DNA from 4 places in the Rhodoferax sp. SPJ4 genome. Region 1 is predicted to be linked to each of the others. Evidence: predicted binding sites of a transcription regulator. Region 1 holds the regulator's gene; each other region holds the start of a gene.

Region 1 (3,206 bases):
TCTCGCTGGCCGTGCAAAAAGGCGAGGTCGTGGGCCTGCTGGGGCCCAACGGCGCCGGCAAGACCACCTCGTTCTACATGATCGTGGGCCTGGTGCGGGCCGACGCCGGCGTGATCTCCATTGGCGGCCAGTCGGTCGAGCACATGCCCATCCACCGCCGTTCGCGGCTGGGCCTGAGCTATCTGCCGCAGGAAGCGTCGATCTTCCGCAAGCTCAATGTCGAAGACAACATCCGCGCGGTGCTGGAGTTGCAGCGCGACGAGGGCGGCCGGCCGCTGGGCCGCGCGGTCATCGAGCAGCGGGTGGATGCGCTGCTGCAAGACCTGCGGGTCGAGCACCTGCGCGATTCGCCGGCCCCTGCGCTGTCGGGCGGTGAGCGGCGCCGGGTCGAGATTGCCCGCGCCCTGGCCACCCAGCCGCAGTTCATCCTGCTCGACGAGCCCTTTGCCGGCATCGACCCGATCGCGGTGATCGAGATCCAGCGCATCATCGGTTTTCTGAAGTCGCGCGGCATCGGCGTGCTGATCACCGACCACAACGTGCGTGAAACCCTGGGCATCTGCGACCACGCCTACATCATCAGCGACGGTCATGTGCTGGCCCAGGGCACGCCCGCCGAGATCGTTGACAACGCCGATGTTCGCCGCGTCTACCTGGGCGAACATTTCCGCATGTGAACATGGCCCCCACGTTCGCGCACTGCGTGTCGCTCTCTGCCCCCCGAGGGGGCCGCGTTTTTCCTTGGGGCGGCCCGGCGGAAAAACCAGCGCCCCTGTTTGAGTCTTGCGGGGCATTCGCAGTCCCTTGTTCGCCTGCATGAAACAAGGCCTTTCCCTCCGTGTCTCCCAGCACCTCGCATTGACGCCGCAACTGCAGCAGTCAATCCGACTGCTGCAGCTGTCCACGCTGGAACTCAGCCAGGAGGTCGAGCAGATGCTCGACGAAAACCCCTTCCTCGACGTGGCCGACGAGACCGCGCCGCGCGAGGAGTTTGGCCTGGCCCAGGCCGATGCCCGGGCCGACGACGAGCCGTTTTCGTCATCGTCCAGCAGCACTGAGACCGAGGCGGTGGCCGATGGGGTGGGCGACGGTGAGCCAGCCCTGCCCGACAACTGGGACGGCGACGGCAGCACCGAGATCGCGCCCAACGACAGCGAGTGGGGCGGCGACGCGCCAGCCCACCAGCGGCAGGACGACGACGGCGCGATGGACGCCACCGAACTGGCCCGCCAGCAGGAGTCGCTGACCGCCTTTTTGCACCGCCAGGCCTTGTCGCTGCGCCTGAGCGAGATCGACCGCGCCGCGCTGCGTTTCCTGATCGAGTCGCTCAACGACGACGGCTACCTCGAAGACAGCCTGGACCTGCTGGCCCGCGGCCTGGCCGGCGACGATGCCGAGCAGGTCGAGGAGTTGGTGCAGCGTTTTGGCATGGCCTTGCGCCTGCTGCAAAGCCTGGAGCCGGTGGGCGTGGGTGCTCGCCACCTGGCCGAATGCCTGAGCCTGCAGCTCAAGGCCTTGCCCCCCAGCGAGGTGGTCAAGGCCGCCCAGGCCATTTGCGCCCAGCCCATGGAGCTGCTGGCGCGGCGCGATTTCAAGCGCCTGGCCCAGCTGTGCCAGCTCAGCGACGCGCTGGTGCGCCAGGGCATTGCACTGATCCAGACCCTGGAGCCCAAGCCAGGCCGGCGCTTTGTGGACGTGGAGCGCAACATCGTCGTGCCCGACGTCATCGTGGTGCAGGTGGGGCGTGGCCCCAACCCGCGTTTCCGGGCCCAGCTCAACCCCGACGTCATGCCCCGGCTGCGGGTGCACGACATCTATGCCGGTGCGCTCAAGGCCAGCCGCGGCGGCAATGCCCAGGCGCTTCAGCAGCGGCTGCAGGAAGCGCGCTGGTTCATCAAGAACATCCAGCAGCGCTTCGACACCATCCTGCGCGTCAGCAGCGCCATCGTCGAGCGGCAGAAGAACTTCTTCGTCCATGGCGAGCTGGCCATGCGGCCGCTGGTGCTGCGCGAGATCGCCGACGAGCTGGGCCTGCACGAGTCCACCATCTCGCGGGTCACCACCGCCAAGTACATGGCCACGCCTTTTGGCACCTTCGAGCTGAAGTATTTCTTCGGCTCGGCACTGGGCACCGAAACCGGCGGCAACGCGTCGAGCACCGCGGTGCGGGCGCTGATCAAGCAGTTTGTCAGCGCCGAAAACCTCAAGAAGCCGCTCAGCGACAACCAGATTTCCGAGATGCTGAAAGAGCAGGGCATTGAGTGCGCGCGCCGCACCGTGGCCAAGTACCGCGAGGCCTTGCGCATCGCGCCCGCCAACCTGCGCAAAGCACTGTGAACATGACCCCCACGCTCCCCACTGCGTGTGGTTCGCTGCCCGCCGAGGGGGCCGTGTTTCGCCCAGGGGCGGCCCGGCGGCGAAACATCCAGGCTTTTGACCAATGAACCAACTTCACCTTTTTTTGCCCTGCGCCGCTGGCGTGGAAGACCTGCTGGAGGCCGAGGTGCGGCGGCTGTGCAGCGGCCACACCGACAAGCTGCGCGGCGGCGTGCGGGTGGTGGCCTCCTGGCGCGACGCCATGCTGCTCAACCTGCACAGCCGGTTGGCCCAGCGGGTGCTGGTGCAGCTGGCGGACGGCTTTTACCGCAGCGAAAACGACCTCTATGCCATCGCCAGCGAGGTGGCCTGGGAAATCTGGTTCACGCCGCGGCAAAGCATCAAGGTGGAGATCACCGCCCAGCACAGCCCGCTGACCTCGCTGAACTTTGCCGCGCTGAAGGTCAAGGACGCGGTCTGTGACCGCTTCCGGGCCAAGAGCGGTGGCGTGCGGCCCGACGTCAACACCCAGTGGCCCGATGTGCGCATCTACACCCACCTGACCACCGACCGCTGCGCCCTCTACATCGACACCTCGGGCGAGCCGCTGTTCAAACGCGGCTGGCGCGAAGACAAGGGCGAGGCGCCGCTGAAGGAAACCCTGGCCGCCGCCATGCTGGCCGCCAGCGGCTGGGACGCCACGGTGCCGCTGTACGACCCCTGCTGCGGCAGCGGCACCATCGCCATCGAGGCCGCCACCATCGCCTGCCACCAGGCGCCTGGCCTGCTGCGCCGCTTCGCCTTCGAAAAATACCTGCCCTTCCAGGCCCATGTGTGGGACGCGCTGCGCGACCAGGCCGAGGCCGCCGTGTGCGCGCCCACCGCGCCGG
Region 2 (3,206 bases), on a different contig from region 1:
GCGGGCGCCGGTGAAAGCGCCTTCCTGGTAACCGAAGAGCTCGGACTCGATCAGGTTTTCGGGAATCGAGGCACAGTTCACCGCCACAAAGTTGCCGTGGCTGCGTTGCGAATCGTTGTGGATGGCCTTGGCCAGCAACTCCTTGCCGGTGCCGGTCTCGCCCAGAATCAGGATGGGGATGTCCTTGCCCCTGACTTTGGACACCATCTGCACGGCCAGGGCCACCTGCCGGTCGCCGGTGTTCAAACACTTCAGCGTGGCCACCTGCGGGCCACTGCGTGACCGCGCCTCTTCCATCGGTTCCGGCGGCATTGGCTGTGCCGCGGCAAAAGGCATGCTGGCCCCGTGGCTGGCATCGGACGCCGTGGCGGCACCCGCCGTGCCGGCCCAGCCCATCGAGGCGAACATGAATGACGGGGTGCGGAATTCCGCGCGGGCCCGCAGCGTGGCGCCGCTGGCCAATGTCAGGCTGAGCAAGCCCGGATTGGCCGAGCGGTAATGCTCCAGCAAACTGGACATGGGCAGACCGAACAACGACGAGAAGGTATGGGCCTGCAAGGCCTTGATCGACATGCCCAGCTGGAACTGCGCGCTGCGGTTGGCCGACAGCAAACGGCCGGTGGTGGTGAACGCCACGATGCCTTCGACGATGGTGCCGATGAACTCCGCACGCGAGTGGAAGTGGATGCGCACACCTTCAGGAAAGGCTTCAGCAAAAAGCTGGTTTCCGATCATCTGTGCCGACATGTTGACCAATGCCAAAGTGTGACGATGAAAGCCCCGATGGTCGCCGCTGACGTCCAGCGCGCCAATCACCTGGCCGTGCGGGTCCAGGATGGGGGCGCAAGAGCAGGTCAGGAAATGGTTGGCCCGCAGGTAATGCTCAGGCCCGTTGACCACGATGGGCCGACGCTCATGCAGCGCCGTGCCCACGGCGTTCGTGCCCTTGTGCTGCTCGGCCCAGGACACCCCTGGCGACAGGGCCACGCGGTCGGCCTTCTCCAGGAAATCGTCGTCACCCAAGGCATGCAGAATCATGCCGTCGAGGTCGGTCAGGATGACCATGTTGTGGGTGTTGGAAATCTGCTCGTAGAGCGACTCCATCACCGGCAGGGCGTGGGAGTACAGGGCCCGGTTGATTTCCAGGCGCTCGGCCAGCTCAGGCTTGGAGATTTTTCCAAAGTCCGGGATGTCAGAGGCCCGCAGACCGAAGCCTGTGCACCGCTGGTGGGAACTGGCGATCAGGGCGGGATCCATCAATCCCACCGGGTCCGCGTGTCCCGATGTTCTCAGCTCGTACATGTCTCCTCCGTCTTGCCAACATCTGCAACACTTTGGCCGTGTTGCCGGTGAAAGCAGATAGATGTGTTGCTTTGGAAAACCGACTCGATTCTACAATTCGGGCTGGCATGAAACAACCGCTCAAATTTGCAGCGTAAGAAAAGCACAACGTTCAGATTCGCAGCAGTTGGTGGGCCATGGAGGCCCAAATCGACGCGAATCATACGGTACGGGATTTGCTTCCAGACAAGGGTTTGCGCCATCCGGTTTGCATACATACGGCAATATTTCACACAGAGGAAGATCATGATGAAAGTTTGGGCACGTCGGCCAGTTTCCGCACTCGCCAGCGCCTTGTTCCTGGCGCTGCCAGCAGCGGTTTTCGCGCACGGTGACGTCACACCTCAGGCCGTCGACACCAAGACCCTGCCCCAGCTGGGCGACAAGTGGCTGGGCTCCAACCCCTACAGCACGGGTCCGGCCACCAAGGAAGCCCTGCGTATCGGCACCTCGGCTTACAACCAGAACTGCGCGCGCTGCCATGGCCTGGAAGCCATCTCCGGCGGCATTGCCCCCGACCTGCGCAAAATCGACGCCGATTGCACCGGCCTGGCCGATGCCGCCAAGAAGTCGGCCTGCTTCAAGGAAATCGACGACTACTACATGACCACCGTGCGCCGTGGCCGTACCCGTGACGGCCGCGTCTACATGCCCCCTTTCGAGGGCACGCTGTCGCAAGAAGCGATCTGGGCCATCAAGACCTACCTCGAAACCCGTCGCGAGAAGTGATCATGTGAACGCGGGGCCGTTGCGCCCCGCGTTGTCAGGCGTTGTTCGTTCCCCGTTTCCAAAGGTCCAGTCATGACAGGTATCAGTCGGCGCAGCTTTGCCCAAGCCCTCTCCCTTGCCGCAGCAGGCGGTTTCCCGTTGTGGGCCCAGGCCGACCTGGACAAGGTTCGTGCAGGCGGCGTGCTCAAGGTCGCCGTTTACAAGGATTTCGCACCGTTCTCCTACGGCAGCGACAACGCCATGAAGGGTGTTGAAGTGGCGCTGGCCCAGGCCCTGGCCACCGAGATGGGCCTCAAGCTGTCCCTGCTGCCTTTTGATGCGGGCGAGAACATGGCCGACGACCTGCGCAACATGGTGTGGCGCGGTCACTACCTTGGTTATGGCCCGGCCCATGTGATGCTGCATGTACCGGTGGACCGCAACTTCATCATCGGCAACAAACAGTCGCTGATTTTCGCGCCCTACTACCGCGAAACCCTGGTGTTCGTGCACGACAAAAAGCAACTCCCTGAGCTCGAGAAGCTCGAAGACCTCAAGGGCGTGCAGATCGGCGTCGAGCGCGGCACGGCCGCCGCCAGCGCGGTCCTGGGCGCCCTGCAGGGCCAGCTGCGCGACAAGGTCAGCATCCTCAATTCCCCCACTGAGGCCATGGCCGCGCTGTTTGCCGGCAAAGTGGCCTCGGTGCTGGCCACCAAGGCCCAGATCGAAGCCGAACTTCACCTGGCACAGAAGACGGCGGCCGATTACCCCCTGACCACCTTGCAACTGAACGGCCTGCCGCCCAACGGCTGGACGGTGGGCATGGCCGTCAAGGCCGATGAAACCGATCTGGCCAAGGCCATCGAGGCCGCGCTGGCCTCGATCAACACCAAAGGCGATCTGAAGAAGATCTTCGAGCAGTCCGGCATCAGCCTGGGCAAGCTGTAATTCTCCCGGCCCCCAAACACCGATGTCCCGCAGCACTGTTTTCCGCGGCCCGCCCAGCCGGCCGCGCTGGGCCTTGCTGGCCCTGGCAGCCGCCTCACAGGCCCCCGCACTGGCCCAGGACGCGGAGCCGTCACTGGCACCGGTCGTGGTCAGCGTGACCCGGCGAGCGCAGGCCGCGTTCGATTTGCCGGCCTCGGTGGACGCCGTCG
Region 3 (3,206 bases), on a different contig from region 1:
CATGGACGTGGTGATGTCCATCTGCGACACCGTGACCGTGCTCGACTTCGGCCAGAAGATCGCCGAAGGCACGCCGGCGGCGGTGCAATCCGACCCCAAGGTCATCGAGGCCTACCTCGGTGGCGACGCGGCCGCGCTCGAAGCCGCCTGACCGACCCCAGGGGATACCCACCATGCTCAAAATTTCCAACCTGCACGCCGGCTACGGCAAGGTCGAGGTGCTGCACGGCATCAGCCTCGAGGTGGCCAAGGGCCGCGTCGTCACGCTGATCGGCAGCAATGGCGCCGGCAAGACCACCACCATGCGCGCCATCTCCGGCATGATCGCGCCGCGCGAAGGCACCATCCTGCTCGGCGACAAGGACATCACCGGCCGCGAGTCTTACCACATCGCCAAGCTGGGCCTGGCCCACTCGCCCGAGGGCCGGCGCGTGTTTGCCACCATGACGGTCAACGACAACCTGCTGCTGGGCGCCTTCCCGCGCTTCACCGGCGCCCGCCCCAAGGGCGATGTGGCGGCCGACCTGGAGAAGGCCATGGAGCTGTTCCCGCGCTTGAAGGAGCGCCGGCTGCAGCTGGCCGGCACCCTGTCGGGCGGCGAGCAGCAGATGCTGGCCATGGCCCGCGCGGTGATGCTCAACCCCGAGGTGGTGCTGCTCGACGAGCCTTCGATGGGCCTGGCGCCCATCCTGGTGGAAGAGGTGTTCAACATCATCAGCCGGCTGAAGAAAGAGGGCGTCACCATGCTGCTGGTGGAGCAGTTCGCGGCCGCGGCGCTGGCGGTGGCCGACTACGGCTATGTGCTGGAAAACGGCCGCATCTCGGTTCACGGCCCGGCCGACAAACTGCGCAACGACCCGGCGGTGAAAGCGGCCTACCTCGGCGGGCATTGAGGTAAATTCGTCGGGCATGGCTTTCCCGATCGACCCGAACACCGTCGCCCACGGCATCCAGCTGGCCGTGGCGCCGGTGTTTCTGCTGACCGCTGTGTCCGGCATGATTGGCGCGGTCGCCACCCGGCTGGCCCGCATCATCGACCGGGCCCGCATCGTTGAAGGCGGCCTGGACATCAGCCAGGACCCGCAGCGCCGCGCCACCGGCTGGCAGGAGCTGGCCGAGCTGCGCACCCGTGGCCTGCTGGCCAATGGCGCCATCGCCTTGCTGACGCTGTGCGCCTTCATGATCGGCCTGACCATCATCGTGTTATTCATCGGTGAGACCACCGAGTTGCAGATCCTGCGCATCGCGGTGGTGGGCTTTCTGGCCGGCGTCGTGTGTTTTCTGCTGGCGCTGGTGTGTTTCCTGGCCGAGACGGTCATTGCCACCCGCATGCTGAACTTCGGCCGGCCGCTGGGTCGCTGACGGCCCGCCGCCGCCCGACTTCGGTCTGAGCCCGCCGGAGGGGTGGCCGACCGGTCGACCCACCGGCACCCCCAACCCCGCCGTGCGGCTTTCTTGATGCCCTTGCTGTGAGACCCGTCCTGGGCTTGGCACGCCGCTTGCATCTCAACTTGTATACAAGTTTGGATGCTTCATCATGGTGCAAATCCTCGCAAACGCTGTGGCCACCCCATCGACGACGCCGGTGGGTGCCCCGGCCTCGGCCGCGTCGGCCTGGACACTGCGGCCTGGCACGGTGTTGCCAGGGGCGGACAAGGGCCCGTTGAGCGGGCTGTGCTTTGCGGTCAAGGACAACATCGACGTGGCCGGCTGGCCCACCACCGCCGCCTGCCCGGCCTTTGCCTACACCCCCACCGCCCACGCCAGCGTGGTGCAGCGCCTGCTCGACCACGGTGCATCGCTGGTGGGCAAAACCAACCTTGATCAGTTCGCCTGTGGCCTGAATGGCACCCGCTCACCTTTCGGGGCGGTGCCCAATGCCTTCGACCCGGCCCTGGTGTCGGGCGGCTCCAGCTCCGGCTCGGCCCATGTGGTGGCGACCGGCCAGGTCGACTTTGCGCTGGGCACCGACACCGCCGGCTCGGGCCGGGTGCCAGCGGGACTCAACAACATCGTCGGCCTGAAGCCGTCCAAGGGCCTGGTCAGCGCCCGCGGTGTGGTGCCGGCGGCCCAGAGCGTGGACTGCGTGTCCATCTTCGCGCGCAACGTGGGCCTGGCCGCCCAGGTGCTGGCCGCGGCCATGGCGCCCGACCCGCTGGACCCGTACAGCCGCCACCTGCCCATGACCCAGCCGGCCTGGGGGCAGGGCTTTCGCTTCGGTGTGCCCGACCGGCTGGACTTTTTTGGCGATGGCCTGGCCGAGGCGGCGTTTGCCGAGGCGGTGGCCCGGCTGCAAACCCTGGGCGGGGAGCCCGTGGTGATTGACTTCAGCCCGCTGCAGCAGGTGGCCGCCTTGCTCTACGACAGCGCCCTGGTGGCCGAGCGGTATGCCGCGGTGCGCGGCTTTTTTGACGCCCACGAAGACCAGGTGATGGAGCCGGTGCGCGGCATCCTGGCCCAGGGCCGGCGGTACAGTGCCGCCGACTGGTGCGATGCCCAGACCCGGTTGCACAGCCTGGCGCAGCAGGCCGCGCGGCTGTGGCAGGGCATGGACCTGCTGCTGGTGCCCACCGCGCCCACCCACTACCCGATTGCGCAGATGCTGGCCGACCCGGTGGCGCTGAACCGCAACCTCGGGGCCTACACCAATTTCGTCAACCTGCTGGACTACGCCGCGCTGTCGGTGCCCAGCAGCCTGCGGCCCGACGGCCTGCCGTTCGGCGTCACGCTGATCGGCCAGGCCGGCAGCGACTGGGCACTGGCCGAGCTGGGCCAGCGCTACCACCAAGCCACCGGTTTGTTGCAGGGCGCCACGCCAGAGCCTCTGCCACCCCCGCAGGTCATCGCCGGGCTGGCCCGGCCGGCCACGGTGCGGGTGGCGGTGGTGGGTGCCCATTTGTCGGGCATGCCGCTGAACGGCCAGCTCACCGAGCGCGGGGCCACGCGGGTGGCGGTGACCGAGACCGCGCCGCTCTACCGCCTCTATGCCTTGCCCGGCACCCAGCCACCCAAGCCCGGCCTGCTGCGGGTAGCGCCGGGCGAAGGCGCGGCCATTGCGCTGGAGGTGTGGCAGATGCCTGTGGCCCAGTACGGCAGTTTTGTGGCCCTGATTCCCTCGCCGCTGGGCATTGGCACTTTGACGCTGGCCGATGGCAGCACGGTGCAGGGCTTTGTCTGCGAGCCGGCTGCGCTGGCCGGCGCCCAGG
Region 4 (3,206 bases), 160 kb from region 1:
GAAGGCTACGTACAATCCAATAGCCACCCAAGGCAACGCGCGGGAGCGCCATTGGCCCCGCCACAGCCACAGGGCGACCAAGATAAGAGTTAAGGAAAGCTGGCCAGAGCGGGACTGGGTCAGCGCCAAGCCAACCAATAGAAACGCTGCCAGCAGCACAGCAACCAACCCGCGCAAAGCCCCATATTGGTAACCCATTAACGCTGCCAACACACCCCACAACAGGAGTGACGCGAGCAAATTGGGCTGGCCGACATTGGCATAAGGGCGGTCACCCACCAAGCCCATGGACCAAATGCTGGTGACATCGGTGCTGTGCAACCCCAGCCAAGTGAGAAGCTGCAAACCCACAGAGGCCACCCCTGCAATGGCCGCCGCAGCCAAAACGGCCGAGCCTGCTTGGCCGGGAATGTCGCGCTCCCAGCGGAAACCCACCACAACCGCCAAGGTCAGTCCCAGCAGGTAGGCCGATGACATCCAGGCCTGCCCAGCAAAAAAAAGCAAGCCTGTAGCCCACTGAAGCCATGGCACAACGGCCAGTGACAGCGCCGCCCAGGCAAACAAGGGCCAGATCAATGGCTGCTGCCGCCCCCTGAACACCACCGCCGACGCACCCAGCAACGACACCACAGCCACCCAGGCATCGGTGTGAAAGGTGCTCCAGGGCGGAAAATGGTTGGGCACCAACCAAGTCACCGCGAGGGCAATGATCCAGAAAGTCAACCAAAGAATGGACATGAAAATCGCAAGCGCGGTTTGCGGGTAAGTGATTCGAGAAAATAAAAAAGCCCCCGAAGGGGCTTTTGCAGCAGTGCTGTCAAGATTCCGACAGAATCAGACGCCCTTGCAGCTTGCCGGCAGATACTTGGAAACAATCGCCGTCTGGAATGTAGTGGGGTTGCTGGCAGTGACAGGGCCGCAAACCCAAACCACCTGACCATTTGTTTGCAAAGAACCTGCGAGCTGGAGAGCAGCGCCGGAAATTTTCGGCTCAACCGTGCTTGCTGTCACGGTCACATAAGCAGTTGAAGCGTCTTTATAGTCATATGTTACGCCTGAGGTGTATTTCCCAAGCTGAGTATCCACGCTGAAGGAGACGCTTGTAGGATTTGGCATAGCGCCGAGCACCTGAGCAGCTTCGGCAATGTTGGTCTTGGCCGACGACGCAGCCAGCACCAGTTCCGACACCTTGGCACGGACGGTGTAGTCTTGGTACGCGGGCAGGGCCACGGCAGCCAGAATGCCGATAATCGCCACGACGATCATCAGTTCGATCAGGGTGAAACCCTTTTGGATGGAACGCTTCAGTTGCATTGAGATAACTCCTTTTGGTTGATCCGGTGAATGGACCCGGTGACTATGCAGGTTCCATGCCACGGGCGGGCAGCGGGATTACCCCCAAAAACCCACCCACTTGGCTTACAAAGCCGCGTCAAAGTTTGACAATTTTGTCAGCTGCTGCAGCGGGTGGACAAGGGTGAGCCCCATTTGTCACCCGACATGCCCGGCCTCACTTGATGCACACCGACCGCACCTGTTTCAAATCGGTCAGCCCCAGCATCACCTTCTCCATGCCGTCCATCTTCAGCGTGCGCATGCCCGACTCCACCGCGGCGGCGAAGATCAGCGTCACGCGGGCGCGTTCCTGCACCAGTTGCTTGATGGTGTCGTCGTTGATCAACAGTTCGTGCAGGCCCACTCGGCCCTTGTAACCGGTCTGGCTGCATTGGTCGCAGCCCACCGCGCGGTAAAACTGCAAGGGTTTGCCCTGGCTGTAGGCAGCATCCCACGAGGCGCGCAGCTTGCGCTCTTCGCCTTCCGGGTCCACTGTCCAGGCGGGGGTGGGGCGCAGCTCTTCGGCGTACTCGTGCACGAAGCGGTCCAGTTCGGCCGCGTCGGGGGTGTAGGCCTGTTTGCAGGCGCACAACTTTTTGGCCAGGCGCTGGGCCAGCACACCCAAGAGCGCGTCGGCAAAGTTGAAGGGGTCCATGCCCATGTCGAGCAAGCGGGTGATGGACTCGGGCGCCGAGTTGGTGTGCAGCGTGGAAAACACCAGGTGGCCGGTGAGCGAGGCCTCCACGCCCATGGCCACGGTTTCGCGGTCACGCGACTCGCCCACCATGATGATGTCGGGGTCGGCGCGCAGAAAGGCGCGCATCACCATCGCGAAGTCGATGCCGGCCTTGCGGTTCACCTGCACCTGGCGCAGGCCCTTCTGGGTGATTTCCACCGGGTCTTCGACCGTCCAGATCTTGGTATCGGGCCGGTTGAGGTGGCTCAGCACGCTGTGCAGCGTGGTGGTTTTGCCGGAGCCGGTGGGGCCGCACACGTAAAACAAGCCATAGGGCTTTTCGATGGTGCGGCGCACCCGCGCCATGTTGTGCGGCGACAGGCCCAGCTGGTCCATGGGGATGGGCTCGCCGCTGGTCAGCACGCGCATCACCACGTCTTCCACGCCGCCGGTGGAGGGAATGGTGGCCACCCGCAGCTCGATGTCGAGCGGGCCGAACTTCTTGAACTTGATCTTGCCGTCTTGCGGCTTGCGGCGCTCGGAAATGTCGAGGTCGCACATGATCTTGAGCCGGGTGATCATGGCCGAGCGGAACTGCGCCGGCACCTCGATGTAGGGCAGCAGCGTGCCGTCGATACGAAAGCGGATGCCGGTTTTGGCCTTGCCGGGCAGTGGCTCGATGTGGATGTCGGAGGCCTTCTGGCGCACCGCGTCCACGATGACCTTGTTGACGAACTTCACCAGTTCGTTGTCGGACGCGGCAGAGGCCGAATAGTCTTCGGCCGCGTCTTCGTCGAGCGGCATGTCCATGTCGGCCAGCATCTTGTCGATGCTGCCGTCGGCCCCGCCGTCGCCCAGCAGCTGGCTCAGGGTTTCGTCAAACTCGGCCTGGGTGGTGACGCGGTACAGAAAACGGCCGATGCGCGGATAGACCTGCGGCAGCATGCGCGAGGCCCGGGTGGCCTCGGGGTCCAGGCACATCACCACCAGGCCATTGGGTGTTTCTTCCAGCGGCACCCAGCCCTGGCGCTGCGCAAACTCGCGCTTGATCGCGCCATGGATGGGGGGAATGCTGAGCCGTCCGGCCATGAAGGGCTCGTAGGGCACCCCAAAAAAGCGCGCCAGCGAGGGGCCGATCTGCGCCGGCCGCACCTGGTACTGCGCCGTCAGCATGTGTTCCACGGTGAGGCCGCGT

What was found. The regulator sigma-54, encoded in region 1, starts transcription at its own class of promoters, with help from an activator protein. The targets are predictions, from matches to a motif close to TGGCANGNAANCTGCTTT.
Region 2: the regulator sigma-54 is predicted to act here: its motif matches at 1,550-1,567, upstream of pedF (cytochrome c-550 PedF).
Region 3: the regulator sigma-54 is predicted to act here: its motif matches at 1,489-1,506, upstream of atzF (allophanate hydrolase).
Region 4: the regulator sigma-54 is predicted to act here: its motif matches at 1,359-1,376, upstream of AC4BAR_RS12040 (pilin).

What each region holds. Positions count from the first base shown of each region.
Region 1 is NZ_JBYZMN010000003.1:20,981-24,186, reverse strand. It holds gene lptB (LPS export ABC transporter ATP-binding protein) at 1-677, shown strand, start outside; gene AC4BAR_RS11235 (RNA polymerase factor sigma-54) at 817-2,337, shown strand; gene AC4BAR_RS11230 (THUMP domain-containing class I SAM-dependent RNA methyltransferase) at 2,441-3,206, shown strand, end outside.
Region 2 is NZ_JBYZMN010000001.1:571,252-574,457, reverse strand. It holds gene AC4BAR_RS02850 (sigma-54-dependent Fis family transcriptional regulator) at 1-1,257, opposite strand, end outside; gene pedF (cytochrome c-550 PedF) at 1,591-2,070, shown strand; gene AC4BAR_RS02840 (substrate-binding periplasmic protein) at 2,143-2,997, shown strand; gene AC4BAR_RS02835 (TonB-dependent receptor family protein) at 3,020-3,206, shown strand, end outside.
Region 3 is NZ_JBYZMN010000001.1:815,584-818,789, forward strand. It holds gene AC4BAR_RS04065 (branched-chain amino acid ABC transporter ATP-binding protein/permease) at 1-151, shown strand, start outside; gene AC4BAR_RS04070 (ABC transporter ATP-binding protein) at 174-893, shown strand; gene AC4BAR_RS04075 (DUF2721 domain-containing protein) at 910-1,362, shown strand; gene atzF (allophanate hydrolase) at 1,538-3,206, shown strand, end outside.
Region 4 is NZ_JBYZMN010000003.1:180,918-184,123, forward strand. It holds gene AC4BAR_RS12035 (PglL family O-oligosaccharyltransferase) at 1-738, opposite strand, end outside; gene AC4BAR_RS12040 (pilin) at 835-1,314, opposite strand; gene AC4BAR_RS12045 (GspE/PulE family protein) at 1,511-3,206, opposite strand, start outside.